2 regions of the Streptomyces sp. NPDC059895 genome follow, and region 2 is predicted to be linked to the other one. Evidence: predicted binding sites of a transcription regulator. Region 2 holds the regulator's gene; the other holds the start of a gene.
What was found. The regulator HrcA, encoded in region 2, represses chaperone genes, less so after heat shock. The targets are predictions, from matches to a motif close to TTNGCACTCNGNNNNNCNGAGTGCNAA.
Positions count from the first base shown of each region.

Region 1: groES (co-chaperone GroES) is a predicted target of HrcA. The motif match lies at 1,958-1,984, and genes of this name have one in related genera.

Region 1 is NZ_JBHWKO010000027.1:98,079-113,613, reverse strand. Features, by position in the region: gene groL (chaperonin GroEL) at 1-1,380, opposite strand, end outside; gene groES (co-chaperone GroES) at 1,503-1,811, opposite strand; gene ACFV9M_RS27170 (polysaccharide deacetylase family protein) at 2,138-2,956, opposite strand; gene ACFV9M_RS27165 (polysaccharide deacetylase family protein) at 2,953-3,885, opposite strand; gene ACFV9M_RS27160 (methyltransferase domain-containing protein) at 3,988-5,166, shown strand; gene ACFV9M_RS27155 (LCP family protein) at 5,440-6,501, opposite strand; gene ACFV9M_RS27150 (endo-1,4-beta-xylanase) at 6,587-7,948, opposite strand; gene ACFV9M_RS27145 (LacI family DNA-binding transcriptional regulator) at 8,035-9,102, opposite strand; gene ACFV9M_RS27140 (glycoside hydrolase family 3 N-terminal domain-containing protein) at 9,242-11,560, shown strand; gene ACFV9M_RS27135 (hypothetical protein) at 11,773-12,027, opposite strand; gene tsaD (tRNA (adenosine(37)-N6)-threonylcarbamoyltransferase complex transferase subunit TsaD) at 12,038-13,147, opposite strand; gene ACFV9M_RS27125 (GNAT family N-acetyltransferase) at 13,140-13,697, opposite strand; gene tsaB (tRNA (adenosine(37)-N6)-threonylcarbamoyltransferase complex dimerization subunit type 1 TsaB) at 13,820-14,473, opposite strand; gene ACFV9M_RS27115 (hypothetical protein) at 14,590-15,138, shown strand; gene ACFV9M_RS27110 (hypothetical protein) at 15,292-15,498, opposite strand.
Region 2 is NZ_JBHWKO010000001.1:413,711-429,245, forward strand. Features, by position in the region: gene ACFV9M_RS01740 (S41 family peptidase) at 1-534, opposite strand, end outside; gene ACFV9M_RS01745 (hypothetical protein) at 669-1,271, opposite strand; gene ACFV9M_RS01750 (16S rRNA (uracil(1498)-N(3))-methyltransferase) at 1,611-2,357, opposite strand; gene ACFV9M_RS01755 (nitronate monooxygenase) at 2,354-3,442, opposite strand; gene dnaJ (molecular chaperone DnaJ) at 3,640-4,776, opposite strand; gene hrcA (heat-inducible transcriptional repressor HrcA) at 4,777-5,793, opposite strand; gene ACFV9M_RS01770 (MBL fold metallo-hydrolase) at 5,958-6,689, shown strand; gene ACFV9M_RS01775 (DUF3097 domain-containing protein) at 6,736-7,614, shown strand; gene ACFV9M_RS01780 (Uma2 family endonuclease) at 7,583-8,161, opposite strand; gene hemW (radical SAM family heme chaperone HemW) at 8,262-9,494, opposite strand; gene ACFV9M_RS01790 (SpoIIE family protein phosphatase) at 9,861-11,825, opposite strand; gene ACFV9M_RS01795 (AMP-dependent synthetase/ligase) at 12,318-14,201, opposite strand; gene lepA (translation elongation factor 4) at 14,575-15,535, opposite strand, start outside.

The DNA.
Region 1 (15,535 bases), on a different contig from region 2:
GAGGCCGGCGTTCTCGGCGATCCAGCGCAGCGGCTCGACGGCGGCGCGGCGGACGACGGAGACACCGGTGGCCTCGTCGCCGGTCTTGTCGAGGTTGCCCTCGAGGACCTTGACGGCGTGGACCAGCGCGGAGCCACCACCGGAGACGATGCCCTCCTCGACCGCGGCGCGGGTCGCGGAGATGGCGTCCTCCAGACGGTGCTTCTTCTCCTTCAGCTCCACCTCGGTGGCGGCGCCGACCTTGATCACGCACACGCCGCCGGCCAGCTTCGCGAGGCGCTCCTGGAGCTTCTCGCGGTCCCAGTCGGAGTCCGTGTTCTCGATCTCGGCCTTGATCTGGGCGACGCGGCCCGTGACGTCCTCGGTGTTGCCGGCACCGTCGACGACCGTGGTGTCGTCCTTGGTGACGGTGACACGGCGGGCGGAGCCGAGCACGTCGACGCCGACCTGGTCGAGCTTGAGGCCGACCTCCTCGGAGATGACGGTGGCGCCGGTGAGGACGGCCAGGTCCTGCAGCATCGCCTTGCGGCGGTCACCGAAGCCCGGGGCCTTGACCGCGACCGCGTTGAAGGTGCCGCGGATCTTGTTCACGACCAGGGTCGACAGGGCCTCGCCCTCGACGTCCTCGGCGATGATCAGCAGCGGCCGGGAGGAGTTGGTCTGGATGACCTTCTCCAGCAGCGGCAGCAGGTCGGCGATGGAGGAGATCTTGCCCTGGTTGATGAGGATGTACGGGTCCTCCAGGACGGCCTCCATGCGCTCCTGGTCCGTCACGAAGTACGGCGACAGGTAGCCCTTGTCGAAGGCCATGCCCTCGGTGAAGTCCAGCTCCAGACCGAAGGTGTTGGACTCCTCGACGGTGATGACACCGTCCTTGCCGACCTTGTCCATGGCCTCGGCGATGAGCTCGCCGACCTGCTGGTCCTGGGCGGACAGCGCGGCCACGGCGGCGATGTCGGACTTCTCGTCGATCGGGCGGGCCGAGGCGAGCAGGTCGTCGGAGACGGCCTTGACCGCGGCGTCGATGCCCTTCTTCAGCAGCGCGGGGGAGGCGCCGGCGGCGACGTTCTTCAGGCCCTCGCGGACCAGCGCCTGGGCCAGGACGGTGGCGGTGGTGGTGCCGTCACCAGCGATGTCGTTGGTCTTGGTCGCCACCTCCTTCACCAGCTGCGCGCCGAGGTTCTCGTACGGGTCCTCGATCTCGACCTCGCGGGCGATCGTGACACCGTCGTTGGTGATGGTGGGGGCACCGAACTTCTTGTCGATGACGACGTTGCGGCCCTTGGGGCCGATCGTCACCTTGACCGTGTCGGCCAGCTTGTTGACGCCGCGCTCGAGGGCGCGACGGGCGTCCTCGTCGAACTTCAGGATCTTCGCCATGACAGCGGGAGCCCTCTCGGAAATCTGTGGGTGAAAAAGACACTGCGCCCCGGGCGCCCGGCTTCTTGTGTGGTCGCGGGGGCCAGGGGCGCAGCTTCAAGCATCAAATGTGCTCGGGTGAACTACTTCTCGATGATCGCGAGGACGTCGCGAGCCGAGAGGACGAGGTACTCCTCGCCGTTGTACTTCACCTCGGTGCCGCCGTACTTGCTGTACAGGACGACGTCGCCGACCTGGACGTCGAGCGGCAGGCGCTCGCCGTTCTCGAAGCGGCCCGGGCCCACGGCGAGGACGGCGCCCTCCTGGGGCTTCTCCTTCGCGGTGTCCGGGATGACCAGGCCAGAGGCCGTGGTCTGCTCGGCGTCGAGCGGCTGGACCACGATGCGGTCCTCGAGCGGCTTGATGGCAACCTTGGAGCTGGCGGTCGTCACGATCCGACCTCCCCCTTCGGAGATCTCACGGGGTTAACTGTCTGAGGTGGCGACCAGGTCGATCCGTCGTCGCGGGTGCCGGACCTGCCCGTCGCGTTGTTGGCACTCTCCTAGGGGGAGTGCCAGAGCTGAGACTATGACTGCGATTAGCACTCGGTCAAGCGGAGTGCCAATCTGGCGGGGCGCGGCGCGCATTTCCCCGAACGAAGGGGGCCTCGAAGAGCGGAGGGGGCACCCCGGACGGGCCGGTGTTCGTACGGGCGGTGACCGGAGGGCTCTTCCTCGTGTTCGACGCGCAGGTGTGGACCCGCCGAACTCCCCCGGTGTCACACGTAGTCCTCCAGCCGCGCCACCGTCAGACCCTGTTCCTGGATCCGGCGCAGCAGGCGGGTCGTGCGTTCGCGCAGGGTGGGGCCCAGGGACTCGTCCGGGTCGACGGCGATGATGTCGCCGGCACGGAGGCGGTGCGTGCCGTGGGTGTAGGTGAGGTCGGCGGGGCCCATGGCGGCGCGCCAGAGGACGACCGCCGTGATGCCGCAGTCCGCGGCGGCGCGCAGGGTCGTGGTGTCGTACCTGCCGTAGGGCGGGCGGAAGAAGCGGGGGCGGACGCCGAAGCGGGCGCGGAGCTTCTCCTGCTGGCCGCAGATCTCGGCGCGCTGGCCGGCGTACGGCAGGCCGCGCAGGGCGGCGTGGTCGAGGGTGTGGTTCTGCAGGCTCGCGCCGACGGCGCGCAGGCGGGCGAAGTGCCCGTAGCCGGGGCCCACCACGCTGTCCGTGAGGAACATGGAGACCGGGAGGCGCAGGTCGCGGACCATGTCGACGAAGCGGGGGTCGCGTTCGGCGCCGTCGTCGTAGGTCAGGAAGACGACCCTGTCGCGGGTGGGGACGTGGTCGACGACCGGCGGGAGGGCCGAACCGCCGGGGCTGCCGGACCGGGGGCCCAGGGGGCGGGACGGGCGGGCGGGCGCGGGGGCCAGGGGGGCCGTCAGGCCCCAGCGGCGGTGGGGCGGCCCGGCGTCCGGGCCGTGCGGGCGGACCCGCTCCGCCGCCTTCTTGCCCAGCCGTTCGATCGGGTCGACGGACTGGGCGCAGCCGGTCAGGGTCGCCAGGATCAGCAGTACGGCCAGCGGCCCCCGCGTTCTCACAGGTAGTCCTCCAGGCGTGCCACCGCGTATCCCTTCTCCGTGACCTTGTTCAGGAACCGGCGGATCATGTCGGGCATGGTGCCCTTCCAGTCGTCCGGGCCGCGGAAGTGGCTCAGGACGATGTCGCCGGGGTGGAGGTCGCGGTCCCACTCGCGGTACTCCCAGCGGTCGACGAAGACCTCCTCGCTCCAGAGTGGTACGTACCGCACGCCGCAGGTCTTCGCGGCACGCAGGGTGGCCCGGTTGTAGTTCCCGAACGGCGGCCGGAAGAGGGCGGGGCGCTCGCCGTAGCGCTCCTCGATCACGTCCTGCATGCCGCAGATCTCCTGCTTCTGGCGCTTGTACGACAGGCTCGGCAGGTAGGGGTGGTGGAGGGTGTGGTTGTTCAGGCCGACCCCCGCGGCCTTCATCCTTTCGAAGTAGCCGTAGTCCTCCTTGACCAGGTAGTCGCTGAGGAAGGCGGTGTACGGGATCCTGAGCTCGGCCATCATGCGCAGGAACGCCGGGTCCTTCTCGGCGCCGTCGTCGAGGGTGAGGAAGACGACCTTGTCCTTGGTGGGGACGCGGGTGAAGACCGGCGGCAGCCCGAGGTCCTCGTGGTCGTCGACCTCGAAGCCGTCGCGGGTGGTGATGTGCGGCTTCCGGGCGGGGGGCGCGGGCGCGGCCAGGGGGACCTCGCGCAGGCCCCAGCGCTCCGCCGCGGCGGCCCGGGCCGCGTGGTCGGCGCGCAGCTGGTCGGCGTACGAGCGCAGGGCGCGCTCCGACGGCGCCTGTCCGGCCTCCTGGCCGGGGGCGGGACGGCTTCCGGCGGTGCCCGAGCCGCCCTGTGCGCAGCCCGAGGCGATGGCGGTCAGGGCGAGGACGGCGATGCCGCCCCGGATCCTCATGCGCCGCACCGCCTTTTTATCGTTTTGTACGACTGATCCCATGGCGCCGGATCCTCGCAGTCCCGCCCCGCGAACCCCGCCCGACACCCCGCCCGGCACCGCGGGCGGACGCGCACCGTCCACCGACTGGCCCACAATGAGCCGGTGAACGACCTCGCCCCCCTCCTCACCCCCGAGGGCCGCGCCCTCCTCGACGCCGTACGCGACACCGCCCCCGCGGACGAACTCGCCGTCGCCACCCGGCTGCGCCGCGACCACCCCGCCGAGCTCGTCTCGGCCGCCCTCGGGCAGGCGCGGCTGCGGCAGCGGGCGGTGGCGAAGTTCGGGGCGCGGGACGCGGAGCGGATGTTCTTCACGCCCCACGGGGTCGAGCAGTCCACGCGCGCCACGGTCGCCGCCCACCGCGCGGGGCGCATGCGGGCACTGGGCGTCACCTCCATCGCCGACCTGTGCTGCGGGATCGGCGGCGACGCCGTCGCGCTCGCCCGCGCCGGGATCCGGGTCCTCGCCGTGGACCGCGACCCGCTGACCGCGGCGGTCGCCCGGGAGAACGCCGCGGCCCTGGGGCTGAGCGAGCTGATCGAGGTGCGGGAGGCCGACGTCACGGACGTCGACACGGCCGGGTACGACGCCGTGTTCGTGGACCCGGCGCGGCGCGGAGGGCGCGGGCGCGTCTTCGACCCCGAGGCCTACTCGCCACCCCTGTCCTGGGCGGTCTCGGCCGCTCTGCGGGCTCCGCACGCCGCGCTGAAGGTCGCCCCCGGCATCCCGCACGAGGCGGTGCCCGCCGAGGCGGAGGCCGAGTGGATCTCGGACGGCGGGGACGTGAAGGAGGCGGTGCTGTGGTTCGGGACCACGCCGGGCGCCGTCCGCGCCACCCTGCTGCCCGGCCCGCGCACGCTCCTCGGCTCCGGGCTGCCCGACCCCGACGTCCGCCCCGTCGGCCGCTTCCTCTACGAGCCCGACGGCGCCGTCATCCGGGCGCACCTGGTGGCCGAGGTGGCCCGGGAGGTGGACGGCGGCCTGATCGACGAGACCATCGCCTACGTCACCGCCGACGACGCGCGTCCCACGCCGTACGCCACCGCCTACGAGATCACCGACCGGCTGCCCTTCAACGTCAAGAAGCTGAAGGCGCTGTTGCGGGAGCGGGGGGTGGGGATCCTGACGGTGAAGAAGCGCGGGTCGGCGGTGGAGCCGGAGGAACTGCGCAAGAAGGTGAAGCCGCAGGGGCCGAACGCGGCGACGGTGTTCCTGACGCGGGTCGCGGGGGCACCGACGATGCTGATCGGGCGGCCGGTGCGGGGTGGCTCCGCCGGGTGAACGGTGGGGGTGGCTCTGCCGGGTGATCGGTGGGGGTGCCGTGGGGATCGGGCGGTTCCGGGGTGGGGGTGCTGTGCGCTGCCGGCCGCGGCAGGTGGGGGGCTGGTCGCGCAGTTCCCCGCGCCCCTTCACGCCGGTCACCTGACCGGCAGGCCAGTGGCACCCCCTGGCTGCGGGTGGGGATTCCGTACGCTGCCGGCCGCGGCAGGTGGGGGGCTGGTCGCGCAGTTCCCCGCGCCCCTCGGGGGCGGTCGCCGGACCGCCCGCCGCACGTCACCCTTGTACGAGCGACTCCCACAGGTCGGTCGCCGCCGGTTCCTGTGGCACCACCCGGTTGGGGTCCGTCGGCGCGGTCACCACGGGCAGGGTGACGGTCGTGACGTGCGCCGACGACAGGCCCTTCAGGCTCTGGGCGAGTTCCGTCAGCTCGGCGAGGGAGTCCAGGCCGGTGTCGGTGGTGAGGCCGGCGGTGGCCGCGTCGGCCACGGAGTAGAGCCGGGTGGGGCTGGTGAGCAGGTCGGTGGCGGAGATCTGTTCCAGCAGGGCCTTCACCAGGGTCTGCTGGAGGCCTATGCGGCCGAGGTCGCTGCCGTCGCCGACGCCGTGCCGGGTGCGGGCCAGGGCGAGCGCCTGGGTGCCGTCGAGACGGTGGGTCCCGGCCGTGAGCTGCAGGTGGCTGTCCTCGTCGTCGATGTCCTCCTCGGTGGTGACGGTCACGCCGCCGAGCGCGTCCACGAGCTTCGCGAACCCCGAGAAGTCGACCTCGACGAAGTGGTCCATGCGGACGTTCGTCATCGACTCCACGGTCTTGACCGCGCAGACCGGGCCGCCCACCGCGTAGGCGGTGTTGAACATCACGCCGTACGCCTCCGCCGTCGAACCGCCGGACGGCAGCGGGCAGGACGGGCGGGTGACGAGGGTGTCGCGCGGGATGCTGACGACGGTGGCGCCGGTGCGGCCGGCGTCGAGGTGGACGACCATCGCGGTGTCGGAGCGCGCGCCCGCGCTGTCGCCGCCGCCGAGCTCCTGGTTCTCCGCTCCGCTGCGCGAGTCCGAGCCGAGGACCAGGATGTTGAGGGCCCCGGTGGGCAGCGGGGCGGCCGAGGCCGTGCCGGACGGGGACGGGGTGGTCACCGCGCGCGCCGGACGGTCGTCGCCGAGCGCGCTGTCGAGGTCGACGCCCGTGATGTTGTCGTTGAGGTGCCAGTACACCCAGCCCGCCGCGGCGGCGCCCAGGACGAGGGTGGCCGCGAGGGTGAGGCCGACGGCCCTGAGCACTCCGGACCGCCGGCCCCGCTGTCCGTGCACGTGTGCGTTCGCGTCATGTCCCGTCACGGGAGGAACATAAGTTTGGATTATGAGCGGACTGTGAGGGATTGCTTCGGAGACTCTCAGACTTCCCGGAGCGCCCTCGGTGCCCTCACCCCAGCGTCACCGTCGGCACCGGATTGCTCCCGCTCCACGACGCGTTGAAGCCGAAGGTCACCGAACCGCCGTCGGGAACCGTCGCGTTGTACGAGGCGTTGGAACAGGTGACCGCCGCCCCCGACTGGGTGCAGCTCGCGTTCCAGGCCTGCGTGATCTGCTGCCCCGCTCCGTACGTCCAGTTCACCTTCCACGACGACAGCGCCGCCCCCGAGCAGGCGATCCGCACCTGCCCGGTGAAGCCGGTGTTCCACTGGCTGGTCACGCCGTACACCGCCGTGCACGCGCCCGTCGGCGGCGTCGTGGTGCCCCCGAGCGCCTCGACGATCGCGTAGTACGCCGGTTTCGGCGCGAAGTTCTCGTCGTACGGCGTCGCCGCGCCCTGCCCCGGGAAGGTGCTCGGGATCCAGGAGTCGGAGTCGGTGAAGCCCCACACCGTGACGCCGGTGCACCGGGTCACCGCCAGGCAGGCGTTCATGACCGCCTTGTAGTCGGCGGCCTGCTGGGTGAGCTTGGCGCTGTCGGAGGGCAGTTGCATCCGGATGTCCAGCTCGGTGATCGCCACGTCGACACCGAGGTCGGCGAAGCGCTGGATGTTCTGCTGGAGGGTGGTCGGCACCTGGCCGAGGATCAGATGGGCCTGGAGGCCGACGCCGTCGATCGGGACGCCCCGCTCCTTCAGCGACTTGACCAGGTCGTACAGGGCGGTGGACTTCGCGTTGACGCCCTCGACGTTGTAGTCGTTGATGTAGAGCTTCGCGGCCGGGTCGGCGGCCCGCGCCCAGGTCAGGGCGTCGGCGATGTAGTCGGCGCCGAGGCCCTGGTACCAGAGGGTGGAGCGGTAGGTGCCGTCCTCGTTGAAGGGCTCGTTGACGACGTCCCAGGCGGCGACGCGGCCCTCGTAGCGGTCGACCTCGGTGGTGATGTGGTCCTGGAGCAGGGTGGCGAGCTGGGCGGACGTCCAGCTGCCGTTGGTCAGCCAGCTCGGGTTCTGGCTGTGCCAGACGAGGGTGTGGCCGCGCACCTCCTGGTCGTGGGCCTCGGCGAAGTCCACGATCTGGTCGGCCTCGGCCCAGTTGAAGGTCCCCTGGGTCGGCTCGACCGAGCCCCACTTCATGGCGTTGCCGGGGGTGAGCCAGTTGAACTGCCCTCCCGCGATGTCCCCGTAGGTGCCGGTGAGCTTGGAGCCGGTGACGGCCGTGCCCATGACCTTGCCCTGGGCGGCGGCGAGGTCGCGCAGCGGTTCGTCGGCCGCGTGGGCGGTCGTGGAACCGGCGGTGAGCAGGGCGCCGACGGCCGCGGCGCCGGCGCACAGGGCCGCCAGACGGCGGCGGAAGGATGGTGCGGAGGATCTCATGACAGGCCTCCGAAAGTTTCGGTCGTGTAACCGATTGACTTCGGAGGAGTGTGGAGGCGTCCTCCCCACCCGTCAATACGTCACCTTCAGGCCACCGGCGGCGCCGCCGTGCTCGTCCGCACCACCAGACTGGTCGCCAGCTCCACCCGGGTCGCCGCCGGTGCCTCCTCCGACCGCCCCAGCTCCAGCACCAGCCGGGCGGCCGCCTCGGCCATCTCGGTCAGCGGCTGCCGCACGGTCGTCAGGGGCGGGCCCACCCAGCGGGCCACCGGCAGGTCGTCGAAGCCGACCACGCTGACGTCCTCGGGGATGCGCAGGCCCAGCTCGCGGGCGGCCTCGTAGCAGCCGAGGGCCTGGAGGTCGTTGCCGGCGAAGACGGCGGTGGGCCGGTCGGGGCGGGCGAACAGCTCGCGCCCGAGCCGGTAGCCGGTCTCGTGGTGGAAGTCACCGGTCATGATCAGTCCCGGGTCGACCGGCAGACCGGCCGTCTCCAGGGCCGCGCGGTAGCCGTCGACCCGGGCCCGGCTGCACATCATCTGCGCGGGTCCGCTGATCGCCCCGATCCGCCGGTGCCCCAGCTCGACCAGGTGCCGGGTGGCGGCGAGCCCGCCCTGCCAGTTGGTGGCGCCGATCGAGGGCACGTCCGCCCCCGGGTCGCCCGCCGGGTCCATCACCACGAACGGGATGGACCGGCTGGTCAGCAGCGCGCGCTGGGACTCGTCGAGCCCGGACAGCACGAGCACCACGCCGTGCGGGCGACGGGCGGCGACCTGGTCGGCCCAGGTCCGCCCCGGCGTGAGCCGCCCCGCGCTCTCGCTCAGCACGACGCTCAGCCCGGCGTCCCGCGCGACGTTCTCGACGCCCCGGATGACCTCCATGGCCCAGGCGCTCTCCAGCTCGTGGAAGACCAGGTCGATCAACGGCGAGCGGGTCGCCTCGGCGCGCCGGCGCCGGTAGCCGTGGGCGCGCAGCAGCTCCTCGACGCGGGCGCGGGTCCCGGGCGCGACATCGGCACGGCCGTTGAGGACCTTCGAAACAGTCGGTGCCGAGACGCCGGCCTCGCGGGCGATCTCCGCGAGGGTCGCGGTCTGCCCCGCCGCACGCCGTGTCAGCCGGTCTTCCGTCCGCGTCCGCGCGGGCTCCGAGGGTGTCATGGCGGCGATCGTATCCCCGCACGGCCTCTTGACGAACCCTTCTCCGGGCCTTAGGTTCCCGGAACATTCGACATGTATATCGAAACATTCGCACGATCGGTCCCCGACCGGTGGCTCACCGACCTCTGACAGGAGTTTCATGACCACCGCCCCCTGGCGCGACCCCGCCCTGCCCGCCGCCGCCCGTGTCGACGACCTCCTCTCCCGGATGACCCTCGAGGAGAAGACCGCCCAGCTGTACGGCGTGTGGGTCGGCGCCGCGACGGACGGCGACGGAGTCGCCCCGCACCAGCACGACATGACCGCCGACTACGACTGGGCCGAACTGATCACCCGCGGGCTCGGCCAGCTCACCCGCTCCTTCGGCACGGCCCCCGTGGACCCGGCGGTCGGTGCCCGCGCCCTGGCCCTGGCCCAGCGCAGGATCACCGAGGCGGGCCGCTTCGGCATCCCCGCCGTCGCGCACGAGGAGTGCCTGGCCGGCTTCACCGCCTGGCGGGCCACCGCCTACCCGGTCCCGCTCGCCTGGGGCGCCGCCTTCGACCCGCCGCTGGTGGAGGAGATGGCCCGGCAGATCGGCCGCGACCTGCGCGCCGTCGGCGTCCACCAGGGCCTCGCGCCCGTCCTGGACGTCGTACGGGATCCGCGCTGGGGGCGGGTGGAGGAGACGATCGGCGAGGACCCGTACCTGGTGGGCACGGTCGGCGCGGCCTATGTGCGCGGCCTGGAGTCGGCCGGGGTCGTCGCCACGCTCAAGCACTTCGCCGGGTACGCCTCCTCAGCCGGCGCCCGCAACCTGGCGCCCGTCCGGGCGGGCACCCGCGAGTTCGCGGACGTGACGCTGCCGCCGTTCGAGATGGCGCTGCGCGAGGGCGGGGCCCGCTCGGTGATGGCCGCCTACACGGAACGCGACGGCGTCCCGGCCTCCGCCGACCCGGAGCTGCTGACCGCTCTCCTGCGCGAGGAGTGGGGGTTCACCGGCACGGTGGTCGCCGACTACTTCGGCATCGGCTTCCTCCAGACCCTGCACCGCGTTGCGGGCACCCCGGCGGAGGCGGCCCGGCTGGCCCTGGAGGCCGGCATCGACGTGGAGCTGCCGACGGTGAAGTACTACGGCGAGGCCCTCGTGGCGGCCGTACGGGACGGGCTGCTCCCGCAGGACCTGGTCGACCGGGCCGCCCGCCGCGTCCTGCTCCAGAAGTGCGAACTGGGCCTGCTCGACCCGGACTGGCGGCCGGAGCCGGCCCAGCCGGTGCCGGCCCACCCCGACTCGGCGGCCAACCGGGCCGTGGCCCGCCGTCTGGCGGAGGAGTCGGTGGTGCTGCTGGACAACCCGGACGGCCTGCTGCCGCTGCCCCCGGACAGCCGTGTCGCCGTCGTGGGCCCCCGGGCGGCGGACGCGCTCGCGATGCTCGGCTGCTACTCCTTCCCCTCCCATGTCCTCACCCACCACCCCGAGGTGGACCTGGGCATCGACATCCCCACGCTGCTGGGGTCCCTGCGGGCCGAGCTGCCCGACGCCAAGGTGACGTTCGCGGAGGGCTGCCCGGTCTCCGACCCGGACCGGTCGGGCTTCGAGGAGGCGGTGGCGAGGGCCTCCGAGGCGGACGTGTGCGTGGCCGTCCTGGGCGACCGGGCGGGCCTGTTCGGCCGGGGCACCTCGGGCGAGGGCTGCGACGTGGCCGACCTGCGCCTGCCGGGCGTCCAGGGCGAGCTGCTGGACGCCCTCGTGGCGACGGGCGTCCCGGTGGTCCTGGTCCTGCTGACCGGCCGCCCCTACGCCCTCGGCCGCTGGCACGGCCGGCTGGGCGCCGTCGTCCAGGCCTTCTTCCCCGGCGAGGAGGGGGGCCCGGCGGTCGCGGGGGTGCTGTCGGGCCGCGTCAACCCCTCGGGCCGGCTGCCCGTGAGCGTGCCCCGCGTGGTGGGCGGCCAGCCGTGGACGTACCTCCAGCCGCCCCTGGGCCTGGCCGACGAGGTCAGCAGCCTGGACCCGACGCCGCTGTACCCGTTCGGGTACGGGAGGTCGTACACGACGTTCGCGTGGGAGGACGCCGAGGTCCCGGACGCGGAGATCGGCACCGACGGCTCGTACGACCTGTCCCTGACCGTCCGCAACACCGGCGGCCGGCCGGGCGCCGAGGTCGTCCAGCTCTATCTGCACGACCCGGTGGCGAGCGTGACCCGGCCCGACGTACGGCTCGTCGGCTACCAGCGGGTCGCGCTGGAACCCGGCGGGTCGGCCCGCGTGACCTTCCGCTTCCACACCGACCTGTCGGCGTTCACCGACCGTGCGGGCCGGCGGGTGGTGGAACCCGGGGCGCTGGAACTGCGGCTGGGGGCGTCCAGCGCGGACGTGCGCCACACGGCCCGCCTGACCCTGACCGGGCCGGTGCGGGAGGCCGGAGCGGGGCGGAGGCTGCGGTGCGAGGTGAGGGTGGAGACGGAGGCGGAGGTGTAGGTGGAGGCGGGAACGGAGGCGGAGGTGGAGGTGGAGGCGGGAACGGGGGCGGAGGCGGAGGTGGAGGCGGGAACGGGGGCGGAGGCGGAGCGCGCCTGAGGCGCGCGGGGGGCACACCGCACGCCGCGGGCGCGCTGCGGGCGCGCCGGGGGCGTGCCGGGGGCGATCCGGGGGCACGCCGAGGGGCGATTTGGGCCGAAGGCCCTACCCCTCTACCCCTCCACCGCCTCGAACCGCCAGCGGTGCACCGTCCGGCTCACCAGATCCCCGTCCGGCTCGGGCAGTTCGGGCACGTCGGCGTCGTACTCCGCGTCCCACCACGTGATGACCAGCACCCGGTCCTGCGGGGCGCGGAGCACCTCGCGGCGCAGGGGTGCGGGCGAGAGCCGCTGCCCGCGCACCCACGCCAGCAGCTCCGCCCCGCGGCCCTCCGCGGCCCGGGCCTCCCACATCAACGCGACCGTCATGACGTGATCCTCACGGGTAGAGGTTGGTCTCGCCGACCTCGTGGACGTGGTCGTGGCCGGCGCCGTGGCCGTGGTCCCGGCCGGGCACGTGCGGGTCGGTCACCGGGAGGGACGAGTCCGCCGACAGGTCCCAGTCGGACGCGGCCCGGCCGCGGGCGACCATCTCCGCACCGAGGGCGGCGACCATCGCGCCGTTGTCCGTGCACAGTTTGGGGCGGGGGACGCGCAGACGGATGCCGGCCGCCTCGCAGCGCTCCTGGGCGAGGGCGCGCAGCCGGGAGTTGGCGGCCACCCCGCCGCCGATCATCAGGTGGTCGACGCCCTCGTCGCGGCAGGCCCGGACGGCCTTGCGGGTCAGGACGTCCACGACCGCCTCCTGGAAGGAGGCCGCCACGTCACGCACCGGGACCTCCTCCCCCGCCGCCCGCCGGGCCTCGATCCAGCGGGCGACCGCCGTCTTCAGGCCGGAGAAGGAGAAGTCGTACACCGGGTCGCGCGGGCCGGTCAGGCCGCGCGGGAACGCGATCGCCGCCGGGTCGCCCTCGCGGGCGTACCGGTCGATGACCGGGCCGCCGGGGAAGCCGAGGTTCAGCACGCGGGCGATCTTGTCGAAGGCCTCGCCCGCCGCGTCGTCGATGGTCGCGCCCATCGGGCGGACGTCGGAGGTGATGTCCGAGGAGAGCAGCAAGGAGGAGTGGCCGCCGGAGACCAGCAGCGCCATCGTCGGCTCCGGCAGCGGGCCGTGCTCCAGCTGGTCCACGCAGATGTGGGAGGCGAGGTGGTTGACGCCGTAGAGCGGCTTGCCGAGCGCGTAGGCGTACGCCTTCGCCGCCGACACGCCGACCAGCAGCGCGCCCGCCAGCCCGGGACCCGCCGTCACCGCGATGCCGTCCAGGTCCCTCGCCGAGACGCCCGCCTCCTTCAGCGCCCGGTCGATGGTCGGGACCATCGCCTCCAGGTGGGCCCTGCTGGCCACCTCCGGCACGACCCCGCCGAAGCGGGCGTGCTCGTCGACGCTGGAGGCGATGGCGTCCGCCAGCAGGGTGGTGCCGCGGACGACGCCGACGCCGGTCTCGTCGCAGGACGTCTCGATGCCGAGGACGAGGGGTTCGTCAGCCATTGATCTCGGTTCCTTGTACTGATGTCGGTTCGTCGGCCGAGCCGCTGTCGGATGCTGTGACCAGGCGCATGACCAGGGCGTCCACGTTCCCCGGCTGGTAGTAGCCGCGCCGGAAACCGATGGGTTCGAATCCGAAGCGCTCGTAGAGCCGCTGGGCGCGGACGTTGTCGACCCTGCACTCCAGCAGGACCTCGGCGACCTCGAAGGCGGTCGCGGCGCGCAGCAGTTCGGTGAGGAGCCGGGCACCGAGGCCGGTGCCCTGGCGGTCGCGGGCGACGGCGATCGTCTGCACGTCGGCGCCCGCGCCGGAGCCGCCGTCCTCACCGCCGGCGCCGCCGCCGTCGGAACCGCCGTCGGAGGCGGCGCCGGAGCAGGCCAGGCCCGCGTAGCCGACGATCCGGCCGTCGGCCTCGGCCACGACGTAGCGGCGGGTCGCCTCGGGGCCTCGGGAGTGCGCCAGCTCGGACCAGAACATGCCGCGCGACCAGGCGTCCTCGGGGAAGAGGTCCTTCTCCAGTTCCAGCACGGCGTCGATGTCCCACCAGCGCATCTCGCGGAGGGCGGGGGCGCCGGGCTGGGGGGTGCTGGACTGGGGGGCGCCGGCTTTCCCGGCCGGGCCGGACCGGGGAGCGCCGGGCTCCGGCACGCCGGGCTCGGGAACGTCGGACTCGGTCACTTGGGCGTGACCACCTTGTAGTTCTTGGGAACCTGGGCGTCCGGGCGGCGCAGGTACAGCGGGCGCGGCGCCGGGAGTTCCTCGCCGCCGGCGAGCCGCTCGGCGGCCAGCGCGGCGAGGGCCGCGGCGGAGACGTGCTCCGGCTCGTGCGCCCGGGGGAAGGTGTCGGGGTAGAGCAGCGCGCCCGCGCCGACGGCGGGCAGCCCGGCCACCCGGTCGGCGATGTCGGCCGGACGGTCGACGGCCGGCTCCGTGACCCGGGTGCGGGAGTCGGCGTAGCGCGCCCAGTAGACCTCCTTGCGGCGGGCGTCGGTGGCCACGACGAAGGGGCCGTCCAGGTCGGCGGCGTAGGCGAGGCCGTCGAGGGTGCACAGACCGTGCACGGGGACGCCGAGCGCGAGGCCGAAGGTGTCGGCGGTCATCAGACCGACGCGCAGCCCGGTGTACGGGCCGGGGCCGATGCCGACGACGATGCCGGTGACGGCGTCGAGTGCGCGTCCCGCGTCGGCGAGCAGACGGTCGACGGCCGGCAGCAGCAGCTCGCCGTGCCGGCGCGCGTCCACCTGGCTCGACGAGGCGATGACGGCCGTGCCGTCGTGCAGGGCGACGGTCACGGCGGGGGTGGCGGTATCCAGAGCGAGCAAGAGCACGCAAACAGCCTACGGCTCCTCGGGCCCGTGTCGGACGTCCAGTCGCCCCGGTGCGGGACGTCCCGGCTGCTAACGTCGCCGCGAGGTACGAAGTACGACAAAAGAGGTGATCGCCGGTGGCAGGCAGCAGCGCGACGTTCGTGGCCGGGCTCACCGCGGCGGCCGTCTGCACGGTCGGGTTCCTCACCCTCCAGGCGTCGGCGAACGTGCCCGACACCCTCGGCAGAGCCTCTTCGGACGCGGCCGCCAGGGCGCCGAAGGCACCCCGGGACAAGAACAACCCCACCGCGCTCCCCTCCGGCTCCGGTGCGGGTGAGCGGGTCGTGTACTCGGTGGACGACGACCGGGTGTGGCTGGTCGGGCAGGACGGCACGGTCCAGCGGACGTTCCCGGTCACCCCCGGCACGGTGGACCCGCTCCCGGGGACCTACGCGGTCACCTCCCGCTCGAACGGCATCACCGGCACCGACGGCACACCCGTCGAGCACGTGGTGCGCTTCACCACCGTGGACGGGGTGGTCATCGGCTTCAGCGCGGCCGTGGACGGCTCGACGCGGGCGCCCGACCCGGCGGTGCGCACGGGCGGGATCCGCGAGGCACGCGCGGACGGCGAGGCGATGTGGGCGTTCGCGACGATCGGGGAGCAGGTCGTCGTGATCCGGTGACCTGGGGTGGCGGGAGCCTGCCGCCCCCGCCGGCGGAGGGCGAGGGCCCCGGCCCGGTGGGCGAGGACCCGGACCGGTGGGCGAGGACCCGGCCCGGTGGGCGAGGACCCGGCCCGGTGGGCGAGGACCCGGCCCGGTGGGCCGGGTGGCGCGTTACGCCGCTTCCCGGTGGTGCCGCACCCGCGCCTCGGCGACGGCCGACCGCACGGGCCCGGACCCGGGCTCCGGCTCGGGCGCGCGCGGCGGGCGGGACACCGCCTCGGCGGCCGCGCAGGACGCCAGCAGATCCCGCATGGAGAACCCGGCGAGGGCGGAGGGCCGCGACGGGACGTCGGACCTCTGGGGCTCGATGGCCGGCATGGACGCCTCCTGGGGGCCGGGGCGGGCCTGGTTAGGT
Region 2 (15,535 bases):
GATCCGCTCGATCCACAACTTGCCCGCCGTACCGCCCCGGTAGCGCTTCCAGTGGGCGGCCTCGCGGCCCATGGACACGGACTGCAGCACGGTGTGCGGGCCGTAGGCGACGGCGCCGACGGGCCCGTACGGCAGGGTGGTCGCCGGTCCGCCGTCGAGCGGGACGGCGCGCGCCCAGGTGCGGCGCAGGCTCGCCCGGTCGTGGGCGCTGAGCGCGAGGACATGGCCGTCGGGGGTCCAGCCGCGCACCTGGGTGCGCCAACTCCCCCAGTACGTCAGCCGGGTGGCGGGGCCGCCGTCCACCGGCGCGACGTGCACCTCGGGGGCGCCGTCGCGGGTGGAGGTCCAGGCGACGGTGGTGCCGTCGGGCGAGATGCGGGGCAGGGAGACCGGCACGTTGTCGGCGCTGACGCGCCAGGCGCGCCCGCCGTCGAGGGGCGCGAGCCACACGTCGTCCTCGGCGGTGAAGACCACCGACTCGCCGTGCAGGTGCGGGAAACGGAAGTACGCAGCAGGCGTCGCGGACTGTGTCACCCGATCACTCTAGGCAAGGGCGCGTGCCGCCGACAGGGGTACGGATCATTCCCCCTGCGGATGACTTGTCGCCGCGTCACTTCTTCTGCGCGTCACTTCTTCTGCGCGTCACTGGGCGTCAGTTCTTCTGGGCGTCACTTCTTCTGGGCGGGGCCGCAGTCGCCGCCGTCCTGGCACCAGACGGTGTGCGTGACGGTCACGGTGACCGTGGGCCGCCCCGGCTCCGCGGGCTGCGCGGGCTGCGCCGAGGCCGGCGGGTCGACGGGCGAGGGCGTCGCGGAGGCGCAGTCGCCGAGCCCGGCGACCCGGAACAGCTGCTTGTCCCCCACGACCGCCCGAAGGTCCCCGCGCACGCAGGAGCCGTCGACCGCGCGCGTGACCTGCCCGTCGACCGTGATGTCCCGCCCGTCGCCGGTCTCGCCCTCGCAGTCGACGGAGGCGACGGAGACGGCGGTCTCCGCACCGGAGCCGCCCGTCCCGCCGTCGCCGTACTCGGCGGTGCACGTCAGCCACCGCACGTCCACGTCCCGCCGTTCGATCTCGGCCGTCGCCGTCTCGTCGGTCGTGTACGCCACGCTCGTGGCACTCAGCCCGCCCGGCTCGCACGCCGCGACCCCGCCCACGGTCACGACCGCGAGCCCCGCGACGGCCACCGCGCGCATCCGGTACGGCCCGCCGTGCCACCGTGCGTGCGGCCGGCCGTGCGGCCGGAGCCGGATCCGTCTGGAAACCCCCATGCGGGGCAGCCTGCCACCGCCGCGACGGCCGCGGTAGAGCACATACCGCCACTCGTCACCCGCCCACTACCGTGACCCCATGAGCTCCTCCCGCCGCGTCCGCACCCTCACCGTCGACGGCCGCGCCCCCGTCCGGTGGACGGTCCGCCACCGGCACGGGGACGGTGACGTGTGCCGGGAGATCCTCGCCCAACGCCGAAGCAGGCGGCGCGGGCGGGCGGCACATGCCGGACGAGCAGCGTCGGTCAGGACGAGCAACGTCCGTCACGGCAGGCGACGTCCGCCAGGACGAGCGCCGTCCATGGGCACGGGCAGCGCCCGCCGGATCGGCACCGTCCGTCAGGACCAGCGGCCGGTCCGGCCCAGGACCAGGGCGGCGGCGGCGGTACCGGCGGTCGACGTCCGCAGCACGCTCCGGCCCAGCCGGTACGCCTTCGCGCCGGCCTCCTCGAAGAGCGCCAGCTCCTCCGGGGAGACGCCCCCTTCGGGGCCCACGACGAGCACGATCTCGCCCTCGGCGGGGAGCGGGACGGTGGCGAGGGGCTCGCTGCGGTAGTCGCGGTCCTCGTGGAGCACGGCGGCGAAGTCGGCACCTGCGAGAAGGGCCGCGACCTGCCGGGTGGTCGCAGCGTCGGCGACCTCGGGGAAGCGGACCCGGCGGGACTGCTTGCCGGCCTCGCGCGCGGTGGCCCGCCACTTGGCGAGCGCCTTCAGCCCGCGCTCGCCCTTCCACTGCGTGATGCAGCGGGAGGCCGCCCACGGCACGATCGCGTCGACGCCGGTCTCGGTCATGGTCTCGACGGCCAGTTCGCCCCGGTCGCCCTTGGGCAGCGCCTGCACGACGGTGATCCGCGGCGACTGGGGCGGCTCCTCCACCACCTCGGTCAGACCGACCGTCAGCCGGTCCTTTCCGTCGGCCGCGAGGACCTCGCCGCGCGCCCAGCGGCCGGCCCCGTCGGTGAGGACGACCTCCTCGCCGGGCCGCAGCCGCTTCACCGACACGGCGTGCCGGCCCTCGGGCCCGTCCAGCACGAACTCGGCCGGTGCGGGCGGCAGTTCCTCGACGACGAAGACGGGCGCGGTCACCGTCCGCCGCTCCCGTCGGCCGCGCCGGCCGCCATCGCCGTCCGTGCCGCGTCCAGTTCGGCCGCCAGCACCTCCACCAGCTGCCCGGCGGGCAGCTCGCGGGCCATGCGGTGGCCCTGCCCCGCCCACAGCGCCATGCCCTGCGCGTCGCCCGCCTTGGCGGCCGCCTTGCGCAGCGGCGAGGTGAGGTGGTGGACCTCCGGGTAGGCGGCGGGCGCGTACGGGCCGTGCTCGCGCAGGAAGCGGTTGACCAGGCCGCGGGCCGGGCGGCCGGAGAAGGCGCGGGTCAGCGCGGTGCGGGCGAACAGGGGGTTCGTCAGCGCCTGCTTGTGCACGGCGGCGGCACCGGACTCGGGGGTGGCGAGGAAGGCCGTGCCCAGCTGGGCGGCGCTCGCGCCGGCCGCGAGGACCGCGGCGATCTGGCTGCCCCGCATGATGCCGCCGGCCGCCACCAGCGGCAGCCGCACGGCCTCACGGACCTGGGCGGTCAGCGACAGCAGGCCGATGCCGGAGCCGTCGTTCTCCGGGGCGTCGCGGTGGGTGCCCTGATGGCCGCCGGCCTCCACGCCCTGCACGATCACCGCGTCCGCGCCCGCCCGTTCCACGGCCAGGGCCTCCTCGGCGGTGGTCGCGGTGACCAGCGTGAACGTTCCGGCGCGGCGCAGCGAGGCCAGCACCTCCGGGGTGGGCACGCCGAAATGGAACGACACCACCGGCACCGGGTTGTCCAGCAGCACCGCGATCTTGGCGTCGTAGCCGTCGTCCCGGCCGCTGTCCGGGTCGCCCAGCTCCGTCCCGTACCAGGAGGACTCGCCGGCCAGTTGGTGGGCGTAGACCTCGACGGCGCCGGTCTCCGCGTAGGGCGGCTGCGGCATGAAGACGTTCATGCCGAAGGGGCGGGCGGTCAGCCCCCGCATCTGCTTGATCTCCTGGTACATGCCGTCGGCGGTCTTGTACCCGGCGGCCAGGAACCCGAGTCCGCCGGCCTCGGACACGGCGGCGGCGAGCTGCGGGACGGAGACGCCGCCCGCCATGGGCGCCTGCACGATCGGGTAAGGGAAGAGATCGGTCAGTGCGGAGGACATGACGGCATGGTGTCATGTCCCCCGGACAAGTCCGAATCGGCCTTCCCCACGGCACCTCTTCGGCAGATGTCGACCGTTCAAGCCCGTCCGGCGGGTGAGGACGAGGCCCGTCCAGGGCCGAACGGGGGTCCGGGGGCAGAGCCCCCGGGGACGGGAAGGGGCGGCGGGGGCGGAACACCCTCGACGCCCACCACCCGTCACCGCCCGTTGAACGCGTCCTTCAGCCGCGAGAACAGCCCCTGCTGCCCGGGCTGGAACTGCCCCTGCGGCCGCTCCTCGCCCCGCAGCTTGGACAGCTCGCGCAGCAGCCGCTCCTGCTCCGGGTCCAGCTTCGTCGGCGTCTGCACCTCGACGTGCACGATGAGGTCGCCGCGGCCGCCGCCGCGCAGATGCGTGACACCGCGCCCGTGCAGCGGGATCGACTGGCCGGACTGGGTGCCGGGCCGGATGTCGACCTCCTCCATGCCGTCCAGCGTCTCCAGCGGCACCTTCGTGCCGAGGGCCGCCGCGGTCATCGGGATCGTCACCGTGCAGTGCAGGTCGTCGCCGCGCCGCTGGAAGGTGGTGTGCGGCAGCTCGTGGATCTCGACGTACAGGTCACCGGCGGGACCGCCGCCCGGGCCGACCTCGCCCTCGCCGGCGAGCTGGATGCGGGTGCCGTTGTCGACACCGGCCGGGATCTTGACCGTGAGGGTGCGCCGCGACCGGACGCGGCCGTCACCGGCGCACTCCGGGCAGGGGGTGGGGACCACGGTGCCGAAGCCCTGGCACTGCGGGCAGGGACGCGAGGTCATGACCTGGCCCAGGAAGGACCGCGTCACCTGCGACACCTCACCGCGCCCGCGGCACATGTCGCACGTCTGGGCGGTGGTGCCCGGCGCGGCGCCCTCACCGTTGCAGGTGGAGCAGACGATCGCCGTGTCGACCTGGATGTCCTTGGTCGTGCCGAAGGCCGCCTCGTCGAGCTCGATCTCCAGCCGGATCATCGCGTCCTGGCCGCGGCGGGTGCGCGAGCGCGGGCCGCGCTGGGACGCCGTGCCGAAGAACGCGTCCATGATGTCGGAGAAGTTGCCGAAGCCGCCGGCGCCGAAGCCGCCCGCGCCACCGCCGCCCGCCTGCGAGAGGGGGTCGCCGCCGAGGTCGTAGACCTGCTTCTTCTGCGGGTCCGACAGCACCTCGTAGGCGGCGTTGATCTCCTTGAACCGCTCCTGGGTCTTCGGATCGGGGTTGACGTCCGGGTGCAGCTCGCGTGCGAGCCGCCGGAAGGCCTTCTTGATCTCTTCCTGCGACGCGTCGCGGCGCACGCCGAGAACGGCGTAGTAGTCCGTGGCCACTTACGACTCCGCCAGGATCTGTCCGACGTACCGTGCCACTGCGCGTACCGCTCCCATCGTTCCCGGGTAATCCATGCGGGTCGGTCCGACCACGCCGAGCTTGGCGACTGCCTCGCCGCCCGAACCGTAGCCGACCGACACCACGGAAGTGGAGTTGAGTCCCTCATAGGCGTTCTCGTGGCCGATGCGCACGATCATGCCCGAATCGCCCGCCTCGCCCAGGAGTTTGAGGAGCACGACCTGCTCCTCAAGGGCCTCCAGGACGGGCCGGATGGTGAGGGGAAAGTCATGTCCGAAGCGGGTGAGATTGGCGGTGCCGCCGATCATCAGCCGCTCCTCGTTCTCCTCGACGAGGGTCTCCAGCAGGGTGGAGAGCACCGTCGAGACCGTGCCGCGGTCCTCCGCCTCGAAGGCGTCGGGCAGATCCTCCAGCAGCCGTGGCACGTCCGTGAAGCGGCGGCCGGCGACCCGGCTGTTCAGCCGCGCCCGCAGGTCCGCCAGCGAGGCCTCGCCGAACGGCGCCGGGCAGTCCACCATCCGCTGCTCGACCCGGCCGGTGTCCGTGATGAGCACGAGCATCAGCCGGGCGGGCGCGAGCGACAGCAGCTCCACGTGCCGCACGGTGGACCGGGTCAGGGACGGATACTGCACGACGGCGACCTGCCGGGTGAGCTGCGCGAGCAGCCGTACCGTGCGGGCCACGACGTCGTCGAGGTCGACGGCGCCGTCGAGGAAGTTCTGGATGGCCCGCCGCTCGGGGGCCGTCATCGGCTTGACGCCGGCCAGCTTGTCGACGAACAGCCGGTAGCCCTTGTCGGTGGGGATGCGCCCGGCACTGGTGTGCGGCTGGGCGATGTACCCCTCGTCCTCCAGGGCCGCCATGTCGTTGCGGACCGTCGCCGGGGAGACGCCGAGGTTGTGCCGCTCGGTGAGCGCCTTGGAGCCGACCGGCTCCTCGGTGCCCACATAGTCCTGGACGATGGCCCGCAGTACCTGGAGCCTTCGTTCACTCAGCATCGCGCGCGCACCTCCAGTCGATCGTCCCCTGGCGCTCTGCCTGGCACTCTTCACTTCCGAGTGCCAGCGTTCCCCGGCCCAGTGTACGGCGGTGGGGTACACCTGCGGCAAGGTCGGTTCCGTGGCGGCTCTCACGGGCGGGCCGTCACCGCTAGCGTCGCGGTATGACGGTGACTTGGGAAGAGCTGGGGTGGGAGCGGGTCGCGGCCGGGGTCGGGCGGTGCCGGCTGCCGGGCTGGGACTGCACGGCGGGGCTGGTCGTCGGGGCCGGCGCGGCCCTGGTGGTCGACGCGGGGTCGAGCCTCGCGGAGGGGGCCCGGCTGCGCATGCGGGCGGAGGAGCTGGCCGGCCACCGTGTGACCCATCTCGCGCTCACCCATCCCCACTTCGACCACGTCTTCGGGGCGGCCGCGTTCGCGGGCGCGGAGGTGTACGCGGCGGTGGGCGCGGAGACGCTGCTGACGCGGCGGGGGCGCGGGGCCGAGGAGCTGCGGGCGGACGCGGTGCGCAACGGGCTCGACGAGACGGCGGCGACGGAGGCCGTGGACACGCTCGTGCGCCCCCGCCACCTGGTCTCCGGGGAGTGGACGCTCGACCTGGGCGGTGGGCGGCAGGTGCTGCTGGCGAACCTGTCCCCCGGGCACACGGCACACGATCTGGCGGTCCTGGTGCCGGGCTCGCCGGAGGTGGTGTTCTGCGGCGACCTGGTCGAGGAGTCCGGCGCTCCGCAGGCCGGCCCCGACGCCGTGCCGTCCCACTGGCCGGCCGCCCTGGACCGGCTGCTGGACCTCGGCGGGGAGGACGCGTTGTACGTGCCCGGTCACGGGGCGGTGGTGGACGCGGGGTTCGTACGGCGGCAGCGGGACGAGCTGGCGGCACGTTTCGGCGTGTCGTGAGCCGTCGGGCGGACTTCGGGGGGCGGCTTCTCCTATCGTCATCCGAATGCGCCCACCCGTCTCCCACCACCGCCCTTCCGGCGAAGGACCTGCGGGCCCGCGCCCTCGTACGTACTCCGCCGATCTGACCCCTCCCTGGAAGAAGCCGCAGCCGGTCCCCGAGGTCGCGGCGGAGCCCGGCCTGGTGGTGGAGGAGCCCGGCACCGGTTTCTGCGGCGCGGTGATCCGCTGCGAGGCGGGCACGGTCACCCTGGAGGACCGCTTCGGCAAGCACCGCGTCTTCCCGCTGGAGCCTCGCGGGTTCCTCCTGGAGGGACGGGTGGTGACCCTCGTACGGCCGTCCTCCGGGCCCGCGCGTCCCACCCGCACCGCGTCCGGTTCGGTCGCCGTGCCCGGCGCCCGCGCCCGGGTGGCCCGCGCCGGCCGCATCTACGTCGAGGGCCGGCACGACGCCGAGCTGGTCGAGAAGGTGTGGGGCGACGACCTGCGGATCGAGGGCGTGGTCGTGGAGTACCTGGAGGGCGTGGACGACCTGCCGTCGATCGTGGCGGAGTTCGCGCCCGGGCCGGACGCGCGGCTGGGCGTGCTGGTGGACCACCTGGTGCCGGGCAGCAAGGAGTGGCGGATCGCGCGGTCGGTGACGAGCGAGCACGCGCTCGTGGTCGGCCACCCGTACATCGACGTCTGGGAGGCGGTGAAGCCGTCGTCGCTGGGCATCGCGGCCTGGCCGCGCGTGCCGCACGGGCAGGACTGGAAGACGGGGGTGTGCCGGGCGCTGGGCTGGCCGTCGGAGAACACCGGGGCGGTGTGGCAGGCGATCCTGAAGCGGGTGGGGTCCTACAAGGACCTGGAGCCGGAGCTGCTGGGGCGGGTGGAGGAGCTGATCGACTTCGTCACGGCAGGTGGTGACGCCGGACTCCGGTAAGGGTTCCGAACTCGCTGGTGTCCAGTTCGACGCCGATCGGTTCCAGCGGAAGGGGGTCACCGAACTTCGTGATCCGCTGCGCTCGATAGTCGGCGATCTCGCCCACACCGACGGGTTCGGTGAGCAGAACACAGTGCGCGACGATCGGGTCGATGATCAAGTAAGCAGGGATCCTGCCCGCGGCGTAGATGGAACGCTTGACCCCGTAGTCCCGATCGACGCTCGTCCTGGACACCACCTCGACCACCAACGTGATCAACTGGGACGGCAGCAGACGCCCCGAACCCGGGGCAACCCCTCGTTGCAGCACCAGCAGGTCCGGCACCGGCTCACTGGCCTCGTCAAGGATGTCCACATCCGTCGTCTGGAGCCGTTCCCAGTGCTTGCGCGGGATCTGGTCCTGGACATCCGCCACGATCCGGTTGTGCACCAGATCGGGAGTGGCCATCATCACGATTTCTCCCCGGAGAAGCTCGACCTTGACGCCCTCCGGAGGCTCGAACTCCTCGAAGAACCTGGTCATCCCGCGTTCGTCCACAGCGGTCATCTCCGTGGCCCTCCACATCCGCCGCGTCCTTTTGGCGGCAGCCTACGAACCAGGTTAGGGACCGAACCCCCGTTCCGCAGGGATTCACTCGCCGGAGTGATCAGTCCACCAGGTCCCGCACCACCGCGTCCGCCAGCAGTCGCCCGCGCAGGGTCAGTACCGCGAACCCCTCCCCGTACGGGCCTTCCTGAAGCAGCCCGTCCGCCAGCGCCCGGCGTGCCGCCGCGAGCCCCGCCTCCCGCAGCAGCGACAGCGGCGCGCCCTCCCGGAGCCGCAGCTCCAGCAGGATCCGCTCCACCCTGCGGTCCTCGTCCGACAGCAGCTCCCGCCCGGCGCCCGGCGACCGTCCGTCCGCCAGCGCCGCCGCGTACGCGCCCGGATGCTTCACGTTCCACCAGCGCGCGCCGCCGACGTGGCTGTGCGCGCCGGGGCCCGCGCCCCACCAGTCGGCGCCCCGCCAGTACAGCTCGTTGTGCAGGCAGCGGCCCGCTTCCGAGGTGGCCCAGTTCGACACCTCGTACCAGTCGTAGCCCGCGGCCGACAGGGTCTCCTCGGCGATCAGGTAGCGGTCGGCGTGGACGTCGTCGTCGGTCATCGGGACCTCGCCGCGGCGGATGCGGCGGGCGAGCTGCGTGCCTTCCTCGACGATCAGGGCGTACGCGGAGACGTGGTCGGGACCGGCGCCGAGGGCCGCTTCCAGAGAGGCCCGCCAGTCGTCGTCGGACTCCCCCGGTGTGCCGTAGATCAGGTCCAGGTTGACGTGCTCGAAGCCGACCGCGCGGGCCTCCGCGACGCAGGCCTCCGGCCGCCCGGGCGTGTGGGTGCGGTCCAGCACCTTCAGCACGTGCTGCCGGGCGCTCTGCATGCCGAAGGAGATCCGGTTGAAGCCCCCGTGGCGGAGAGCGGCCAGGTACGCCGGGTCGACCGACTCCGGGTTCGCCTCCGTCGTGACCTCCGCGTCGGCCGCGAGCCCGAACTCGTCCCGGATCGCGGCCAGCATCCGCACCAGGTCACCGGCGGCCAGCAGGGTCGGCGTACCGCCGCCGACGAACACCGTGCGGACCTCGCGCGGGTCGTCGCCGAGGACCTTGCGGGCGAGGCGGATCTCGTCGATCAGGGTGTCGGCGTAGTTGTCGCGGGAGGCGAGGACACCGCCGCTGCCGCGCAGCTCGGTGGCGGTGTAGGTGTTGAAGTCGCAGTACCCGCAGCGGGTCGCGCAGTACGGGACGTGCAGGTAGAACCCGAGGGGGCGGTCGGCGGCCCCGGCGAGCGCGGACGCGGGCAGCGCGCCGTCGGCGGGGACGGGCTCGCCGTCGGGGAGAGCGGAAGGCATGTCTTCCATTGTCCCGTACGCCACGCCGGAAGCGGGTCGGCGTCGTGCGTCGGCGTCGTCCGCCGCGACACCGTCCACCCGCGGCACCGTCCACCCGCGACACCGTCCACCCGCGGCACCGTCCACCCGCGACACCGCCCGCGACGCCATCGGCTGACGCGCGCCGGAGGCCGGTCGGTGATGCCCCGGGGCGGGCGGGGGCGGGGCCGAGCAGGGGCTCGGGGCCGGGGCTCAGGGCCGGGGCGGCGCGGGGCAGGCCGCAAGCGGGCCGCCGGGGCTCGGGGCGGCCGGGGCCGGGGCCGGGGCAGGGCCGGGGGCCGCCCCGGCGGTCGGCACGCCCTCCCCGGCGGTCCGGCCCGCCCCCCGTCACTCCGCCTGGAGCACCAGCAGCGCCAGGTCGTCCTCGGGCGGCTCGACGCCGAAGTCGTGGACGAGGCGGCGGATGCGTGCGGCGATCAGGTCGGCGCCGAGGCCGGCGCAGCCGGACAGTGCGACGGCGAGGCCGTCGCCGTCGTCGAACTGGCGGGAGCCGGAGCGTCGTTCCGTGACGCCGTCGGTGACGCACAACAGGCTGTCGCCGGGGCGCAGGTCGAGGGTCTCGCTGGTGTAGGTGGCGTCCTCGATCACCCCGAGGAGGGTCTGCGGCTGCGCGGCCGTGGTGACGCCGCCGTCGGGGCCGAGCAGCAGCGGCAGGGGATGGCCGGCGGAGGCGAGGGTGCAGCGGACGCCGCCCTCGAAGGGGGCCAGCTCGCCGTAGAGGAGGGAGAGGAAGCGGGTCTGCGGGCCGTCGGCGGGTCCCGCGGGGCCGACGAAGGCGCGGGCGGCGGCGTCGGCGGCCTCGGTCGCGTCGTCGAGGAGGAGCTGGTTGAGGCGGTCCAGGACGTCGGCGACGCCGTAGCCCTCGCGGGCCAGCAGCCGCAGCCAGGGGCGGGCCAGGCCGATGACGACGGCCGCCTCGGGGCCCTTGCCCTGCACGTCGCCCACCGCGAAGCACCAGCGGCCGTCGCCCGCCGGGAACAGGTCGTAGAAGTCGCCGCTCGGCCCGCCCTTCTCGCGCGGCTCGTAGACGAGGGCGCTGCGCAGCCCGGGGATCTGCGCGACCGCGCCGGGCAGCAGTCCGCGCTGGAGGACGGCGCTGATGGTGGCCTGCCGGGCGTACTGGCGGGCCGCGCCGATGGCGAGCGCCACCCGGCGTCCGAGGTCCTCGACCAGTCCGGTGACCTCGTCGGGGAAGCGCAGCAGCCCGACCCGGCCGATGACGAGCGTGCCGAGCGGGCGGCCGCCGGCCACCAGCCGGTAGGCGAGGGCGGCGCCGTGCGGACCGAGCGCGGTGTCCGGCCAGGGGTGGCCGGCGGGCCCGGAGCGCAGGCCGTCGGGCGGGAGCGGCGGGTCCTTCTCCAGGGCTCGGCGGAGTTCCTCGACGTGGGTCTCGCTGACGTGCCAGACCCCGGACAGCCACGGACCGGGCCCGCCCGCGCCGCCACCACCGCCACCGCCACCGGGGGCGCCACCTCCGGCGCCGCCCCAGCCGCCTCCGCCGCCCGGCTGGCCGGACGTCCAGCGCCCGCTGAGCTCGTCCTCCAGCCACACCGCGCACCAGTCCGCGAGGCGCGGCACGAGCAGTTGGCCGGTGAGCGAGGCGACCAGGTCCTCGTCGAGCTGCCCGGCGAGCAGGTCGGAGGCCTCGGCGAGGAAGGACAGGGCGCCCCGGCCCAGCCAGTCGTGGTCACGGGCGGAGGGCCGGGGATCGGGGGCGAGGGCCCCGGCGAAGGCGAGCGAGGCGGCGGGGGCGCCGGTGGCGGCGACCGCGCGGGGCTGCGCCGGACCCCCGTCGTCGAGCACCACCCCGGGCAGCAGCCGCGCCCACACGGTCTTCGTGCCCCTGCGGTACGTCACCCCCCAGGCATCGGCCAGCGCGGCGACCAGACGCAGACCCCGGCCGTACTCGGGGGTCTCCGGGGCGGACTCGGCGGTGCCGTCGCGGGGAGCCCGGGAGGGGTGGTGGTCGGTGACCTCCACGACGACCGCGCAGCTCTCGGTCTCCGCCTCGAGCCGGCAGACCAGGTCGACGTCGGTGCCGGCGTGCACGACGGCGTTGGTCACCAGTTCGCTGACGACGAGCACGGCCGCCTCACCGAGATCCTGGGCGAGGGGGCCGGTGAGGCCGAGGTCGGTCCACTCCGCCAGCGCGGCGCGTACGACGTCGCGGGCGGCGCCGGGCGCGAGGGAACCACCGGTCAGGGTCGCGCGCCTCGCCGGCTGACCGCCCGCGTGCGCGGGCGCACCGCCGGCCCAGGACACGGTCTCCCGTTGCGTCGGAATGGCCCCCATGGGCAGCTCCCCGGACGGTCGGACGATTGGGCCTCGGTTTTCAGACAGTTCATGCCTGAACCAATGCCGACAGAGTGACAGACCGACCCCACCCATAAGCAACGAGTTACCGAAGTGGGCCGTCATGAGGGAGATCAGTGCTTCGCAAGTGTTCGAACACTGCCCGTTCCCGACCGGATCACCGACCGCAACGCCCATTTCCGCACAGAGGCCCGGCTCGGGAAACCACGCGGGCGGCCACCGCACTCCGGTGGCCGCCCGCGCTCTTCTGCCGTCGCCGTCCCCGCCGCCGTCCCCGTCCCCGTCCCCGTCCCCGGCACCATCGCCGCAGCCGTAGTCCGTAGCCCTGGGCCCTGGGCTACGGACTACGGGCCCCGGGCCCCGGGCCCCGGCTGGTCGGCTGGCCGGCTGGCCGGCTGGCCGGCTGCCCGGCTGCCCGGCTGCCCGGCTGCCCGGCTGGCCGGCTGGCCGGCTGGCCGGCTGCCCGGCCGACTACGCCTCCCGCGCCCCCGCGTACATCTCGTCGATCAGGTGCTTGTACTCCCGCTCCACGACCGGCCGCTTCAGCTTCAGGCTGGGCGTGATCTCACCGTGCTCCACGTCCAGATCACGGGGCAGCAGCCGGAACTTCTTGATGGTCTGCCACTTCTGGAGCCCCGCGTTGAGCTGCTGGACGTACCCGTCGACGAGGGCGACCGTCTCGGGCGCGGCCACCACCTGCGCGTACGACTTGCCGCCGAGCCCGTTCTCCTCGGCCCAGGCCAGGATGGAGGCCTCGTCGAGGGCGATCAGCGCGGTGCAGAAGTTCCGGTCGGCGCCGTGGACGAGGATGTTCGAGACGTACGGGCACACCGCCTTGAACTGCCCCTCGACCGCGGCCGGCGCGATGTACTTGCCGCCGGACGTCTTGATGAGGTCCTTCTTGCGGTCGGTGATGCGCAGGTAGCCGTCGGGCGAGAGCTCGCCGATGTCACCGGTGTGGAACCAGCCGTCCGTCTCCAGCACCTCGACGGTCTTCTCGGGCAGCTTGTGGTAGCCCTCCATGACGCCGGGGCCGCGCAGCAGGATCTCGCCGTCGTCGGCGATGCGCACCTCCGTGCCGGGCAGCGGCTTGCCGACCGTGCCGGTGCGGTACGCCTCGCCGGGGTTCACGAAGGAGGCCGCCGACGACTCGGTGAGGCCGTAGCCCTCCAGGATGTGGATCCCTGCGCCGGAGAAGAAGAAGCCGATCTCCGGCGCGAGGGCCGCGCTGCCGGACACGCACGCCCGCAGGTTCCCGCCGAACGCCTCGCGGATCTTCGCGTACACGAGCGCGTCGGCCACCTTGTGCTTGGCGCCGAGCCCGAACGGCACGGAGGCCGTCCCGGTGCGCCGGAAGTTGTCCTGCGAGACCTTGGCGTACTCGCGGGCGACCTCCGCCGCCCACTGGAAGATCTTGTACTTGGCGCCACCGCCCGCGCGGGCCTTGGCGGCGACCCCGTTGTAGACCTTCTCGAAGATGCGCGGCACGGCCGCCATGTACGTGGGCCGCACGACCGGCAGATTCTCGACGATCTTGTCGGCGCGGCCGTCGACGGCCGTGACGTGACCGACCTCGATCTGGCCGGAGGTGAGGACCTTGCCGAAGACGTGCGCCAGCGGCAGCCACAGGTACTGCACGTCGTCGACGGTGACCATCCCGGTCGCCCCGATCGCCTTCGCCATGTACGACCAGTTGTCGTGCGGCAGACGCACACCCTTCGGGCGGCCGGTGGTGCCGGAGGTGTAGATGAGAGTGGCGAGCTGGTCCCGGGTGATCGTGCCGACCCGCTCCTCGATCAGCTGCGGGTCCTTCTCCAGACGGGCCGCGCCACGCTTCTCCAGCTCGTCGAGGGTGAGGATCCAGTCGGCGGTCTCCACGTTCTCCAGACCCGCAGGGTCGACGACGACGACGTGGGTGAGGTCGGGCAGCTCGGCGCGCTTCTCCACCGCCTTGGCGAGCTGGGCCGCGTCCTCGGCGATCAGCACCCGGCTCTCGGAGTCGGAGAGGATGTACGCCGATTCGTCGGCGTTGGTCTGCGGATAGACGGTGGTGGTGGCGGCCCCCGCGCACATGATGCCGAGGTCGGCGAGGATCCACTCGATCCGGGTGTAGGAGGCGAGCGCCACCCGCTGCTCGGGCCGGACGCCCAGCTCGATCAGACCGGCCGCGATGGCGTACACCCGCTCGGCCGACTGCGCCCAGCTCAGCGACTTCCAGTCGTCCGGACCCTGGCCGGCCGGGCCCGGTACGGGATAGCGGTACGCCTCCGCGTCCGGCGTGGCCGCAACGCGCTCCAGGAAGAGGCCCGCTACGGACGGCGGACGGTTCTCGATCAGTGTCTGTGTGTCGCTCACGACATCCTCCGGGGCCCGCGACGGTGCGGCTGGCTCAGTGCGACGGTTGTCTGACTCTGTTGTCTTGCTCGGTCGTCTTGCTCGGTCGTCTTGCTCGGTCGTCTTGCTCGGTCGTCTTGCTCCGCTGTCCTGCTCCGCTGTCCTGCTCGGTCGTCTTACTCGGTCGCCCGTTGTTGCTCGGTCGCCCGTTGTTGCTCTGTGGTCCGCTGTTGCTCTGCTGTTTAACTCGCGAGTAACTATCGAGCAGGGTTCAGGGTAAGGGGCGACCGCCCGGCACGTAAGGGGCCACGTACTGTCACTTTCTACAAGTCAACGGAACGGGGCCCGCCGCGCAACCGCGCGACGGGCCCCGGAACCGGGCGGGAGGGACGGGCTACTTCTTGCCCTTGCCCGACCCCGCGCTGTCGTCACTGGACAGGACCGCGATGAAGGCCTCCTGCGGAACCTCCACGGAACCCACCATCTTCATCCGCTTCTTGCCCTCCTTCTGCTTCTCCAGCAGCTTCCGCTTACGGGAGATGTCACCGCCGTAGCACTTGGCTAGGACGTCCTTGCGGATGGCACGGATGGTCTCGCGGGCGATGACCCGCGAACCGATGGCGGCCTGGATGGGCACCTCGAAGGCCTGCCGCGGGATCAGCTCGCGCAGTTTGGCGACGAGCCGCACACCGTAGGCATAGGCGGCGTCCTTGTGGGTGATCGCCGAGAAGGCGTCCACCTTGTCGCCGTGCAGCAGGATGTCGACCTTGACCAGGCTGGAGGTCTGCTCGCCGGTGGGCTCGTAGTCCAGGGACGCGTAACCGCGTGTCTTCGACTTCAGCTGGTCGAAGAAGTCGAAGACGATCTCGGCGAGCGGCAGGGTGTAGCGGATCTCGACCCGGTCCTCGGAGAGGTAGTCCATGCCGAGCAGGGTGCCGCGCCGGGTCTGGCACAGCTCCATGATCGAGCCGATGAACTCGGTCGGCGCCAGGATGGTGGCGCGCACGACCGGCTCGTACACCTCGCCGATCTTGCCCTCGGGGAACTCGCTCGGGTTGGTGACGATGTGCTCGCTGCCGTCCTCCATGACCACGCGGTAGACCACGTTCGGCGCGGTGGCGATCAGGTCGAGCCCGAACTCGCGCTCCAGCCGCTCACGGATCACGTCGAGGTGCAGCAGCCCGAGGAAGCCGACGCGGAAGCCGAAGCCGAGGGCGGCGGAGGTCTCCGGCTCGTAGACGAGCGCGGCGTCGTTGAGCTGGAGCTTGTCCAGGGCGTCGCGCAGCTCGGGGTAGTCGGAGCCGTCCAGCGGATACAGGCCCGAGAAGACCATGGGCTTGGGGTCCTTGTAGCCG